One region of the Fictibacillus sp. 23RED33 genome, then DNA from elsewhere that is predicted to be linked to it. Evidence: riboswitches for the same ligand, from Rfam matches in the RefSeq annotation. Region 1 holds a riboswitch; the other holds the start of a gene.

Region 1 (6,172 bases):
TGTTTCATTTGTCATTTCCCCTTTTCTTTCAAGACAATTCTTATCTGTTTTTAAAAATGCATATATAAGTAAATAACCTTAACTCGAAATAAGTAAACGATTACACGTTTTTGACATGTTTAAGTATAGCACTTTGCAACAATTTCACAACTCTTTTATAGAAAAAACACAGGAAGAATGAGTGTTTACATTGACTACAACTATAGAAACCGTTAGGATGGATTCATCAAGAGGTGAAGACGGAAATGAGACCGATTATAGAGTTTTGTGTAAGTAATTTAGCGAGTGGTGCACAAAAAGCGCTCGAAGAACTCGAGAAAGACTATGATCTAGACGTTATCGAGTATGGGTGTCTAGGGTATTGTGGACACTGTGCAAAGTCGATGTTTGCTCTCGTAAATGGAGATATCGTTCACGGAGAAACATCAGATGAACTTGTGAAAAATATTTACAATCATATAGAAGAAAACGGAATGTTTTAAAAAGCAGCTATTCTAAAAATGGGATAGCTGCTTTTTCTATGGATAAGGGAGTTATGATTGGGAAAAATATCTAGCATATAATTTTTTGAAAAACGATTGCATTTTTGTCGAAATTTGTTACATTAGAAAAGGGTCAGTCATTGGATGTCTGACAACTAACGTGCTAATAGTAAGCGTTTTCTTCCAAATTACAAAAGGGGTGTACGAATATGCAAATTTTATGGGGATTAGGTGGTATGCTCGTTCTTCTTGTAATCGCATTCTTACTTTCTCAAAATAAGAAAGCGATTAACTGGAGAACGGTAATCGGTGCACTAGCAATTCAAATTGCTTTTGCGTTGATCGTTCTTAAATGGGATGCTGGAAAACAAGCATTGCAAAGCGTCTCACAAAAAGTTTCAAACGTTGTTGCTTATGCGAACGAAGGAATTACTTTCTTGTTTGGAAGTATGATTCCAGCAGAAGGAAAAGGATTTATCTTTGCGTTTCAAGTTTTAACCGTTATCATTTTCTTCTCTTCTCTAATCTCAGTTCTTTATTACCTAGGCATCATGCAATGGGTTGTAAGAATTTTAGGGGGAGCATTATCTAAGTTATTAAAAACAAGTAAAGCAGAATCAATGAGTGCTACTGCAAATATTTTCTTAGGTCAGACAGAAGCACCTCTAGTTATTCGTCCATATATGAACCGTCTTACTCAATCTGAACTTTTTGCTGTAATGGTAGGTGGACTAGCATCAGTAGCAGGTTCTGTATTGATTGGTTATTACCTATTAGGAGTACCGTTAGAATACTTAATCGCGGCAAGCTTTATGTGTGCTCCTGCAGGACTTGCGATCGCTAAGATCATTGTTCCTGAAACAGAAGAGCCTGAAACAATGGGTGAGATCAAATTAGAACGTGATAAAGATACAGTAAACGTAATTGACGCTGCAGCAAAAGGTGCAGGAGATGGACTTCAAATCGCACTTAACGTTGGGGCAATGTTACTTGCATTCATCGCTCTTATCGCTTTAGTTAACGGTATCCTTGGCGGAATCGGTGGCTGGTTCGGTTATGAGATCACACTTCAACAAATTCTAGGTTATATTTTCGCTCCAATCGCATTTGTTATTGGTGTACCGTGGGAAGAAGCAGTTAAAGCCGGTACGTTCATCGGTCAAAAAATCGTATTGAACGAGTTCGTTGCTTATTCTTCATTCGCACCTCAAATTCCAGACTTAATGCCGAAAACAGTAGCGGTTGTAAGTTTCGCACTTTGTGGTTTCGCGAACCTTTCTTCAATCGCGATCCTTTTAGGTGGTCTTGGAGCAATGGCACCTACTCGTCGTCCTGACATCGCAAGACTTGGAATGCGCGCTGTAATCGCAGCTACAATCGCAAACTTACTAAGCGGTGCAATCGCAGGTATGTTTATTCTATAAGAATGGTTTCATTTTAAGATGTTCAAGCTAATGCTTGAGCATCTTTTTTTGTTAGAGAGGATTTTAGCAGATAGCGTGCGGTGCAATTCTCTGTCACACTTGGGACATAGTCCCCTGAATAATACCAGCTAGGGTATCATCATCTATAATTAAGTCTAAGCAAACAAAATTGGGTCGAAATAAGACTTAATTAAGTCGAAACGACGTTCAATTAAGTCTAAATTCTAAAATAAAGGCGGTTCGCTAAATTTCGACAAGCAATCTAACCGCCAGTCCAGCTTAATACCCCTATCATGAACAATAAAAAAACCGCAGTGGGAATCATCCCCCCTGCGGTTTTATCTTCTATATTTAGGCCTGTTGAGCGATCTGTTTCATCACCCATGGCTGCATTCGGTTGTATAATGCTACGAATAACAGTGTAATTATTGTACCTTTTATCAAGTTAAACGGCGTTATACCTTTTAATATAAGATCAAGCATCATCTGGCTAGACATCGGATCAGCACCAAGGAACCACGTATAGGCTGGTAAGATGATTAGGTAGTTGAGCAGACCCATCATAAATGTCATCAAAACCGTTCCTAAGATCAAGCCCGCTGAAAGACGTTTAACAGAATTCTTTTTGCGGAATAAGTAGGATACTGGAAGAATGAATAGAATACCGGCCACAAAGTTTGCTAATTGACCAACTGGTACTCCGGTAAAGCTTCCTACTATCCCGTAGTGTAGAACATTTTTTATGGCTTCCACCATCACTCCTGCCGCTGGTCCGAAAATGATTGCAGCTAGAAGTGCAGGCACCTCACTAAAATCAATCTTTAAAAATGGAGGTAACCCTGGGAACGGAAAGTCGAGCATCATCAGTACATAAGCAATCGTACTGAGCATCGATACCGCTACCATTTGTTTGATCTTTCCCTTTTGCATTGAAATCTCTCCTCTTTTGTGTTGCGCCATCTCATGATTTCGAATGCAGCACAGCCTGCTTCACACAAAAAATCCTTAGTCAGTTAATGAGACTAAGGGAGTTTGTAAGTATGATAAACAGCATGTAAAAGATGCACAAAATGGCATGCTTAAACAAAGGGTTCTAATTAGAGTTGAACCGCTGTACCTACATCTTCTCCCATCCAGACTATACTGTCGGCTCTGGAATTACACCAGATCAGCAAAAAAGAAAACTTTTTCGCTCACGGGCTGATGAAGAGGGAATCTTCAATTACCGCCGGTCGGGAATTTCACCCTGCCCCGAAGATGGATCGCTATTGTATTTTGTTACATCACCTATTATACTTTAAAAAATGTAAGTTGTGAACGAATATGCAATAACCATACCTTCCAAATAGAGGATGAACCGATATGAAATTAACATTTGAATATACATGGCCATATGAAAGAATGATGAAGGATATTTATATTTCGGAATGTCCGTTTTGCCAACGAGACAATGTATTGACTTCCTTTAAAGAAGAACAACTGAATCTTGCTCAAGAAGGAATTAAACAGATACTTATTATGCCTTGTTGTCATGGCAAGTTAACCATACTAAACGCCGACGATGATTATTTTTATACGGATGAAAAATTGAGAGGTCAATCATAAGGAGCAGGGTTAAGCGATGGATACGTTGAAATTCACAAAAATGCATGGATTAGGCAATAATTACATCTATATAAACATGTTTGAAGAGTGTATTGATGAAGCTGATCTGCCGAGGTTAGCAGCGGAAGTCTCAAATCCTTACACGGGCATCGGATCAGATGGGATGATTCTAATCTGCCCAAGCGAATTAGCGCCAGTTAAAATGAGAATCTTTAATAATGATGGTTCTGAAGCTAAAAACTGTGGTAACGGACTTCGATGTGTAGCCAAATATGCGTACGAAAACAGATTAGTAACAGAAACCGAATTTCAGATTGAAACACTAGGTGGTTTAGTAACTGCAAAAGTAACAATAGATAACAACAATAAAGTATCACTCGTTACGGTTAATATGGGTAACCCCATCCTTCGACCTCAAAAAATTCCTGTCACGGGATTTGACCACCTCCAACAAGTGGTGAATGAGGAAGTATCTTTTGATGGGACACCTTTAAGACTCACTGCTGTTTCAATGGGAAATCCACATGCCGTTTTCTTTGTGGATAATATTGAGAAAGCGCCTCTGCATTCGTTAGGACCAATCATCGAAAAAGATTCAATGTTTCCTGATTGGGTAAACGCAGAGTTTGTAGAAGTGGTTTCTAAAAGTGAAATGCACTTTAGAGTTTGGGAGAGAGGGTCAGGTATAACGCAAGCTTGTGGTACAGGAGCTTGTGCAGCAGCTGTAGCTGCCGTTCTAAACGAAGAAGCAGATAGAAATACGGATATTACTGTTCATTTAGCAGGCGGAGATCTCATCATTAACTGGAAAGATAATGGAGATGTTTGGATGACTGGCCCAGCAGAAATAATCTGTACGGGTGAATATCATACTAATAGGTAGAAGGTGCACACATTAAGCCTACACCTACTAAAAAAGAAAGCAGAGATGCTTTCTTTTTTTAATCCTTAACTTCAGCCTGCTCACGATGTTGAACGATTTTCTCCGTATGTTCAATTCCCCATTGAAGCATGGACTTTATAATAGGGATCAGTGTTTCACCAAATGAAGTTAGAGAATATTCCACTTTCGGCGGGACTTGTTTATAAACTTCTCGGTGTATGATGCCGTCACGCTCTAATTCTCGTAGCTGTAGGGTAAGCATTCGCTGTGTAATTCCAGGGACGAGGCGCTTTAGTTCGTTAAAACGTATCTTGCCCTCGATCAAGTGATACAAAATAACGCTTTTCCACTTACCACCGATAATATCAAGAGTCGCTTCGACTGGACATGAATAGCCGTGAGATTGCCAATTGGAAAGGTCGAATTGTTGATTAGTCATTGAATGGCTCCTTTAGTATAAAAAATGATACTATGACACAAAAATGTGCGTACTTTTCATTTTTGTTATTACTTTTATAATATATTGTGTAGGATATCAAAACAACTTTAAATTACGTTCATAAATATTGAAGGAGAGATAAACATCATGAATAAAGAAGCTAAAAAACAAGAGATCTTAGAGGCATTTCAGTTCAGACATGCAACAAAGGAATTTGATCCAGAGAAAAAGATTTCAGATGAAGACTTTGAATTTATTTTAGAAACTGGACGTTTATCACCGAGTTCCTTCGGCTTTGAGCCTTGGCGTTTTGTTGTCATTCAAGACCCAGAGCTACGTGAACAGTTGAAACCTGTATCATGGGGCGCACAAAAACAATTGCCGACTGCGAGTCACTATGTCGTGATGCTAGCACGTACGGCAGAAGATATGATGTACGATTCAGAATACATTGAGCATATCAAGAAAGATGTAAAGAATCTTCCGAAAGAAGCGTATGATGCGATCAGTGGGTTTTACAAGACATTCTTAGAATCTGACTTTAAGCTTCTTGGAAACGACCGCGCTATGGTCGATTGGGCAGCTAAACAAATCTATATTGCACTAGGAAATATGATGACAGCAGCTGCTCAAATTGGTATTGATTCTTGCCCGATCGAAGGATTTGATCAAGAGAAAGTTCAGGCTATCTTAGAAAAAGAAGGAGTACTTCAAGGAGGAAACTTTGAAGTAGCGGTTATGGTAGGATTCGGCTATCGCGTAAATGAACCACGTCCAAAAGTTCGTCAAGATATGAGCGATGTTGTGAAATGGATTAAGTAATGAACATAAAAAAGTGGAGGCACAATCGCCTCCACTTTTTAGTATTTTTGAATGATGTTATAAAATGTATCACGTTCTACAGGAACTTTGTTGGCTGTTTTGATCAAGTGAACAAGTTCTTTACGTGTAATCCCTGATGACGTTAATGCTCCAACAGCGTGAGAGATACGTTCCTCGATCAACGTTCCGTGGATGTCACTTGAACCGAACGTTAATGCCATTTGAGTTAACTGAACACCAATGTTGATCCAATATGCTTTGATATGGTCAAAATTATCTAGCATGAGTCGGCTGATCGCAATGGTTCTCATATCATCAAAAGCAGAAGTTCTTCTCATCAATCCCATAGATTGTGTACGAGGCTGCATAGCTAACGGGATGAATACCATGAATCCGTTTGTTGAATCTTGAAGTTGGCGCAAGCGGTCCATATGAATGAGACGTTCTTCTTTCGTCTCAATAGATCCGTACAACATTGTTGCATGTGTTTTTAATCCTAAACCATGAGCGATTTCAT
Region 2 (6,172 bases), on a different contig from region 1:
AGTGCAGCAGAAATGAAGTATACGTTTGAAGCCCGAGTAAGTGATTTTATTCCGGAAAAACCGAATATTGAGTTGCTGTTGAAAAAACCTGTAAGGTCAGATATCATATATGGATTTAAGAAGAACGTGACAAGGGTAGTTATTAAAGTAGATAACCCCGCTGAATTAATGAGGCTTATTGAAAAGAGAATGGCTGATGAAGAATGTAACTTAGAAGATTAACAGTCTTTTTTTAGCAAATGTTCAATTTCACCTTGTTAAATGGAAATGCTATTGTTAAGATTTCAGAAGGTTACAGAAAAATCCTTTCGACAGGTGAAAATATATGTTTAAAAATACAGCAACTTCACAACAAAAAAAATCATTTCTTACTTCCGTTCAGCTAATCGTCATCTTTTATTTATTGTCCGTTTTAGTAGCGACTATTCTTTTAAGCTTGCCGGTCGGTCATAACGAAGGAGTAGAGTTGAAATTTATCGATGCCCTGTTTACCGCCGTGAGTGCAGTTAGTGTAACAGGTCTAACTTCTGTTAATATCTCAGAAACGTTTAATCAAGTTGGAGTCGTCCTTCTTGCCATCATCGTGCAGATTGGTGGGATCGGCGTTATGACGCTCGGTACAGCCATTTGGCTTTTAATCGGTAAACGTATTGGGATGAGAGAGCGTCAATTGATTATGACAGACCAGAATCAATCTACACTTGCTGGGCTTGTTCAGTTGATGAAGCAAATACTAACACTCATTATTGGAATTGAAATCGTAGGAACAGTATTGTTCTTTATCTTGTTTCAGCCTTATTATGATACAGAAATAGAAGTGCTCTATCACGCATTCTTCGCAGCAGTTACAGCAACGACGAATGCAGGTTTTGATATAACGGGAAGTTCATTGATCCCGTTTCGTCATGATTATCTCGTTCAGATCGTTACGATGTTTTTGATTACATCCGGTGCTATCGGATTTCCCGTATTAGTAGAGATCAATAACTTTATTAAAGAGCGTAAGTATTTAGAGCGTTATACGTTCACTCTTTTTACGAAAGTTACAACAACTACATTTGCATTATTAGTTATTACAGGAGCCATAGGGATTTATGTACTAGAGATGAATGCATTCTTCGAAGGTAAGTCTTGGCATGAAACAATCTTTTATTCATTGTTTCAGTCTGTTACCACCCGAAGTGGAGGCCTATCCACGATGGACGTCTCTGAATTCACAGTACCAACCCTTCTCTTCTTAGGAGTCATGATGTTTATTGGTGCTTCTCCAAGCTCAGTAGGAGGGGGGATTCGTACGACGACTTTTGCTGTAGCATTATTAGCAATCCTCTTTTATGCGAAGGGTAGAAACACGATAAAAATCTTTAAGCGTGAGATATACCCTGAAGATATACACAAGTCGTTTATTGTTATTATCGTTGCGATGGTGCTCTGTACGACATCCACTATTATCTTAGCGATTACTGACCCTATGCCGATCGAGTACTTATTCTTTGAGGTATGTTCAGCTTTCGGAACTACAGGGCTTTCCACTGGAATTACAGGTCAGTTGAGCTCAACAGGTAAAGTGATCTTAATGCTTCTGATGTTTATTGGAAGAATTGGCGTACTTTCATTCTTGTTCATTATCCGAGGAAAAGTGGTTACAGAGCACATTCATTACCCGAAAGAAAAATTAATTATTGGCCAATAAAAGTGATCACGTTTGAATTCACGCTGCTGTTTACTTATAATGAACATAAGTAAATAAGTCCTTCGGGGTCGGGTGAAATTCCCAACCGGCGGTGATGAGGCTTCAGCCTCTCAGTCCGTGACCCGGTTTTGCATGTAGCAGAAACGGTGGATTCGGTGCAATTCCGAAGCCGACAGTATAGTCTGGATGGGAGAAGGAACGTGAACACTTTTAGAATACCTGTGTTTGAAATAGGTATATTTAAAGGTTTATTTCGTTATATTCTTAACATTTAAAACCCCGGAAGCAATCTGTTTCCGGGGTTATTTGTATTAAGAAAAAAAGGACTCCTGCTTATGCATATTTACGATGATACTTACGTCATACGAGGGGAGGGAAAGCTTTTTGTTTACAGGCATTATCGAAGAAAAAGGTACGATAAAATCAATTTCTAAAGGCAACGAAACGATTGTTCTTACTGTTACAGCCCAAGAAGTATTAAAAGATGTAAACCTTGGAGACAGTATCGCAGTTAACGGTGTTTGTCTAACCGTAACTTCTTTTAGTAAAAGAGAGTTCACGGTAGATGTTATGCCAGAGACGTTTCGTTCATCCACATTGAGATTGTTAAACAACCGTGATTTGGTCAATCTTGAACGAGCGATGGCTGCTGGTGGCCGGTTCGGTGGACATTTTGTTTCCGGGCATGTGGATGGGACAGGAACAATCATTGAAAAGCGTCCAGAGAGAAATGCCATTTATTATACGATAGTGTTACCTGACCATCTGATGCGTTATTTTATGTTGAAAGGCTCTGTATGTGTAGATGGAACGAGTCTCACTATTTTTGAAGTGACCGAAAGTACAATTACTGTTTCATTGATTCCTCATACAGCAGAACACACGATCTTAGGGTCGAAAGGAACGGGTGACATCGTGAATATCGAATGCGACATGCTCGCAAAGTATGTACACAATATGTTGTCGCCGAAAGAAGAAACTACACAAAAGTCGAAGCTGTCTCTTGATTTCTTACAAGAGCACGGATTTTAGGAGGAGAGTTCATGTTTCACTCCATAGAAGAAGCAGTGGCAGATCTTAAAGAAGGAAAAATTGTGATCGTAGTAGATGACGAAGATCGTGAAAACGAGGGTGACTTTGTAGCACTCGCAGAAGGTATAACTCCTGAAACCATTAATTTTATGGTGACACATGGCAGAGGTTTAGTGTGTACACCGATCTCAGAAGAAATTGCGTTAAAGCTTGATCTTTCACCGATGGTAGTAGCCAACACAGATTCGCATGGCACGGCTTTTACGATAAGCGTCGATCATATTTCAACAACAACAGGTATTTCGGCTCAAGAGAGAGCGTCTACAGTACGTGAGCTTGTGAATGCAGATTCCCTACCTTCTGATTTCAAACGACCTGGTCATATTTTTCCGTTGATCGGAAAAAACGGTGGTGTGTTGCGAAGAGCAGGCCATACGGAAGCAGCCATCGATCTTGCACAAATGGCAGGCAGCAAATCGGCTGGTGTTATCTGTGAAATTATGAAAGAAGACGGAACGATGGCTCGTGTTCCTGAACTAGTCGAGCTTGCGAAACAACATAATATGAAGCTAATCACGATCAAAGACCTCATTACGTACCGAAACAAAACTGAGCAGATGGTAAAGCGTGAAGTAGAGATTAATCTGCCTACAGAGTTTGGAGATTTTAAAGCGATCGGTTTTTCGAATGTATTAGATGAGAAAGAACATGTTGCACTCGTTAAAGGTGAGGTTGCAACCGGAGAACCAGTTTTAGTCCGCGTTCATTCGGAGTGCTTAACAGGTGATGTATTTGGTTCAGCTCGTTGTGATTGTGGTTCACAGCTTCACGCAGCTCTTTCACAGATAGAAAAAGAAGGCCGTGGCGTTTTGCTGTACATGAGACAAGAAGGACGCGGCATCGGACTCATCAATAAGATGAAAGCTTATAAACTTCAAGAAGAGGGTCTTGATACGGTTGAGGCAAATGAGCAGCTCGGGTTCGCTCCAGATCTGCGTGATTATGGCATAGGAGCTCAAATTTTAAAGGACCTTGGTATCAGTAAGATGAAACTGCTGACAAACAATCCAAGAAAGATTGCTGGATTAAAAGGGTATGACTTAGAAGTGACCGATCGTGTGGCGCTTCAGATGCCTCATAACAAGAACAACGAAGATTATCTAAAAACAAAAAAGAGCAAATTGGGGCATATGCTTCATTTTTAAATCAGGAGGAATAGTCATGGCAAAATTATTTGAAGGACATTTAGTTGGTACAGGATTAAAAGTAGGTATCGTAGCAGGACGTTTTAATGACTTTATTTCAGATAAATTAGTTTCAGGTGCACAAGATGCATTCAAGAGACATGGTATTTCTGAAGATGATGTAGATATCGCTTGGGTACCTGGAGCGTTTGAGATACCGCTGATCGCTAAAAAGATGGCAGATAGCGGTAACTATGATGCTGTGATTACGTTAGGAGCAGTTATCCGCGGATCCACTCCGCACTTTGATTACGTATGTAATGAGGCAGCGAAAGGAGTCGCTCAAGCATCCATGACGAGCGGTGTTCCTGTAATCTTTGGCGTTTTGACAGTGGATTCAATTGAACAAGCGATTGAGCGTGCAGGAACGAAAGCAGGAAACAAAGGCTGGGAAGCTGCTGTGTCAGCTATTGAAATGGCAAACTTAACGCGTCAGTTAGGATAAATTGTATGTGTGTGAAAGCCCGTCACTTTTTTAGTGACGGGTTTTTGTTTGTTTTATAAAATCGATGGTGTACGAGTTTGTCGAGTGGTGTCGACTCGTGGATAACTTTTGGATTGAGAGCATGAACTCGTGGATTAAGTGTGAAAACTCGTGGATTGAAAGTGAAAACTTCTGGATTGAAAGTAAATAATGATAGGTACATATGAAAACGCTGTAGATTGAAGCGGCAACCTCACTTCAAGCACTCTTCTAAAGCAAAAATTAACAGCGTTTTAAATAATTTTAAGCATATCCAAAAGCAATTGACATAGTTATTAGAATAGTGTTAAGATTACCAAAGTTACAAACTACAAAATTATGGAAAGGATGGTTGTGTCATGGTGAAAGAAATGATTGTTACTCAAATTGCGGTCACTGTTGTAATCAACGATGACTCTACAATTTCATACCATGGCCTGCCGGAAGAGATGTATTAGGATTATCAATCTATATATCTGCCTTTTCTACATACATATTTGTACGCAGGTCACCCCAGTCGTGACGTGTGTTTTTTTGTGATTTTAAGCATACCGAGTTCGAATGGTATGTTTTTTTATTTTCGTTTGCACAGAAGAGTCAATCTTCTTTTTGCAATAGATTCACGAAACAATAGGAGGAGAAAAAATGAAAAGAAAATCATTTCATGTGTGGCTAGAACGCAAGGATCATACACTTTTTGGGTAGCTTCGTTAAACAACTGTTTAAGAGGATGGTAGATCGAGAGGAGAGACATTATGTTTTCAGTTTTAGGAAAATTAGCTTGGTTTTTTAAGAAACATTGGATACGTTACACGGTTGCGGTAGTGCTGCTGACTGGTGTTGGGATCATTGAGATCATCCCACCGAAACTCATCGGTAATATTATTGACTCCATTCATATGGGCACGATCACAAAAGAAGACATGATGCGGACTCTTGGAATCTTTGTAGCTGTCCTAATTTCGATGTACATTACGATGTACATCTGGATGTATCAGCTTTTTGGAGGCGCTTTTATTATCGAGCGTTCGATGCGATCAAGTTTTATGCGTCACTTATTAAAGATGACTCCTACATTTTTTGAGAAAAATCGAACAGGAGATCTGATGGCACGTGCTACAAACGATTTAAAAGCAATCTCTATGACTGCAGGATTCGGAATTTTAACACTTGTAGATTCGAGTTTGTTCATGTTAACGATCCTGTTCGTGATGGGATTCATGATCAGTTGGAAATTGACGTTTGCAGCGCTTATTCCACTGCCGATCATCGCGTTTATTATTAAAAAATACGGAAAAAAAGTACATCAGCGTTTTACCGTTGCCCAAGATGCCTTTGGAGAAATGAACGATTCAGTTCTTGAAAGCATCCAAGGAGTACGTGTTATTCGTGCTTATGTTCAGGAAGAAGAAGATGTAGCACGCTTCAATAAGGTAACAGAAGATGTATTTGAAAAGAACTTGGCTGTATCAAGAATTGACGCCTTGTTCGAGCCAACGATAAAAGTATTAGTAGGAATGAGTTATTTGATCGGTTTAGGATATGGAGCATACATGGTCTTTCATAAGACGATCACACTTGGTGAGCTTGTTACGTTCAACGTGTACTTAGGCATGCTGATCTGGCCGATGATCGCGATCGGTGAGCTCATTAATATTATGGAACGTGGAAGTGCATCACTTGATCGTGTTAATGAAACGCTTAGCTATGAACCTGATGTAAAAAACGCAGAAGACCTTG

The links. Region 1 has a riboswitch for FMN ahead of IHV09_RS19765 (ECF transporter S component). Riboswitches for the same ligand answer to the same signal wherever they lie in the genome.
Region 2: it holds a riboswitch for FMN, as region 1 does, so the genes downstream of both, ribE (riboflavin synthase) here and IHV09_RS19765 (ECF transporter S component) in region 1, are expected to answer to the same signal.

The regions. Positions count from the first base shown of each region.
Region 1 covers NZ_JACZDX010000009.1:32,666-38,837, forward strand. The annotation lists gene IHV09_RS19750 (NAD(P)/FAD-dependent oxidoreductase) at 1-8, opposite strand, end outside; gene IHV09_RS19755 (YuzB family protein) at 246-482, shown strand; gene IHV09_RS19760 (NupC/NupG family nucleoside CNT transporter) at 692-1,906, shown strand; gene IHV09_RS19765 (ECF transporter S component) at 2,258-2,836, opposite strand; FMN riboswitch at 3,024-3,169, opposite strand; gene IHV09_RS19770 (hypothetical protein) at 3,269-3,511, shown strand; gene dapF (diaminopimelate epimerase) at 3,528-4,394, shown strand; gene IHV09_RS19780 (winged helix-turn-helix transcriptional regulator) at 4,453-4,833, opposite strand; gene IHV09_RS19785 (NAD(P)H-dependent oxidoreductase) at 4,981-5,655, shown strand; gene mqnE (aminofutalosine synthase MqnE) at 5,694-6,172, opposite strand, start outside.
Region 2 covers NZ_JACZDX010000001.1:73,459-79,630, forward strand. The annotation lists gene IHV09_RS00450 (hypothetical protein) at 1-222, shown strand, start outside; gene IHV09_RS00455 (TrkH family potassium uptake protein) at 326-1,693, shown strand; FMN riboswitch at 1,748-1,895, shown strand; gene ribE (riboflavin synthase) at 2,078-2,725, shown strand; gene IHV09_RS00465 (bifunctional 3,4-dihydroxy-2-butanone-4-phosphate synthase/GTP cyclohydrolase II) at 2,737-3,930, shown strand; gene ribH (6,7-dimethyl-8-ribityllumazine synthase) at 3,947-4,414, shown strand; gene IHV09_RS00475 (ABC transporter ATP-binding protein) at 5,188-6,172, shown strand, end outside.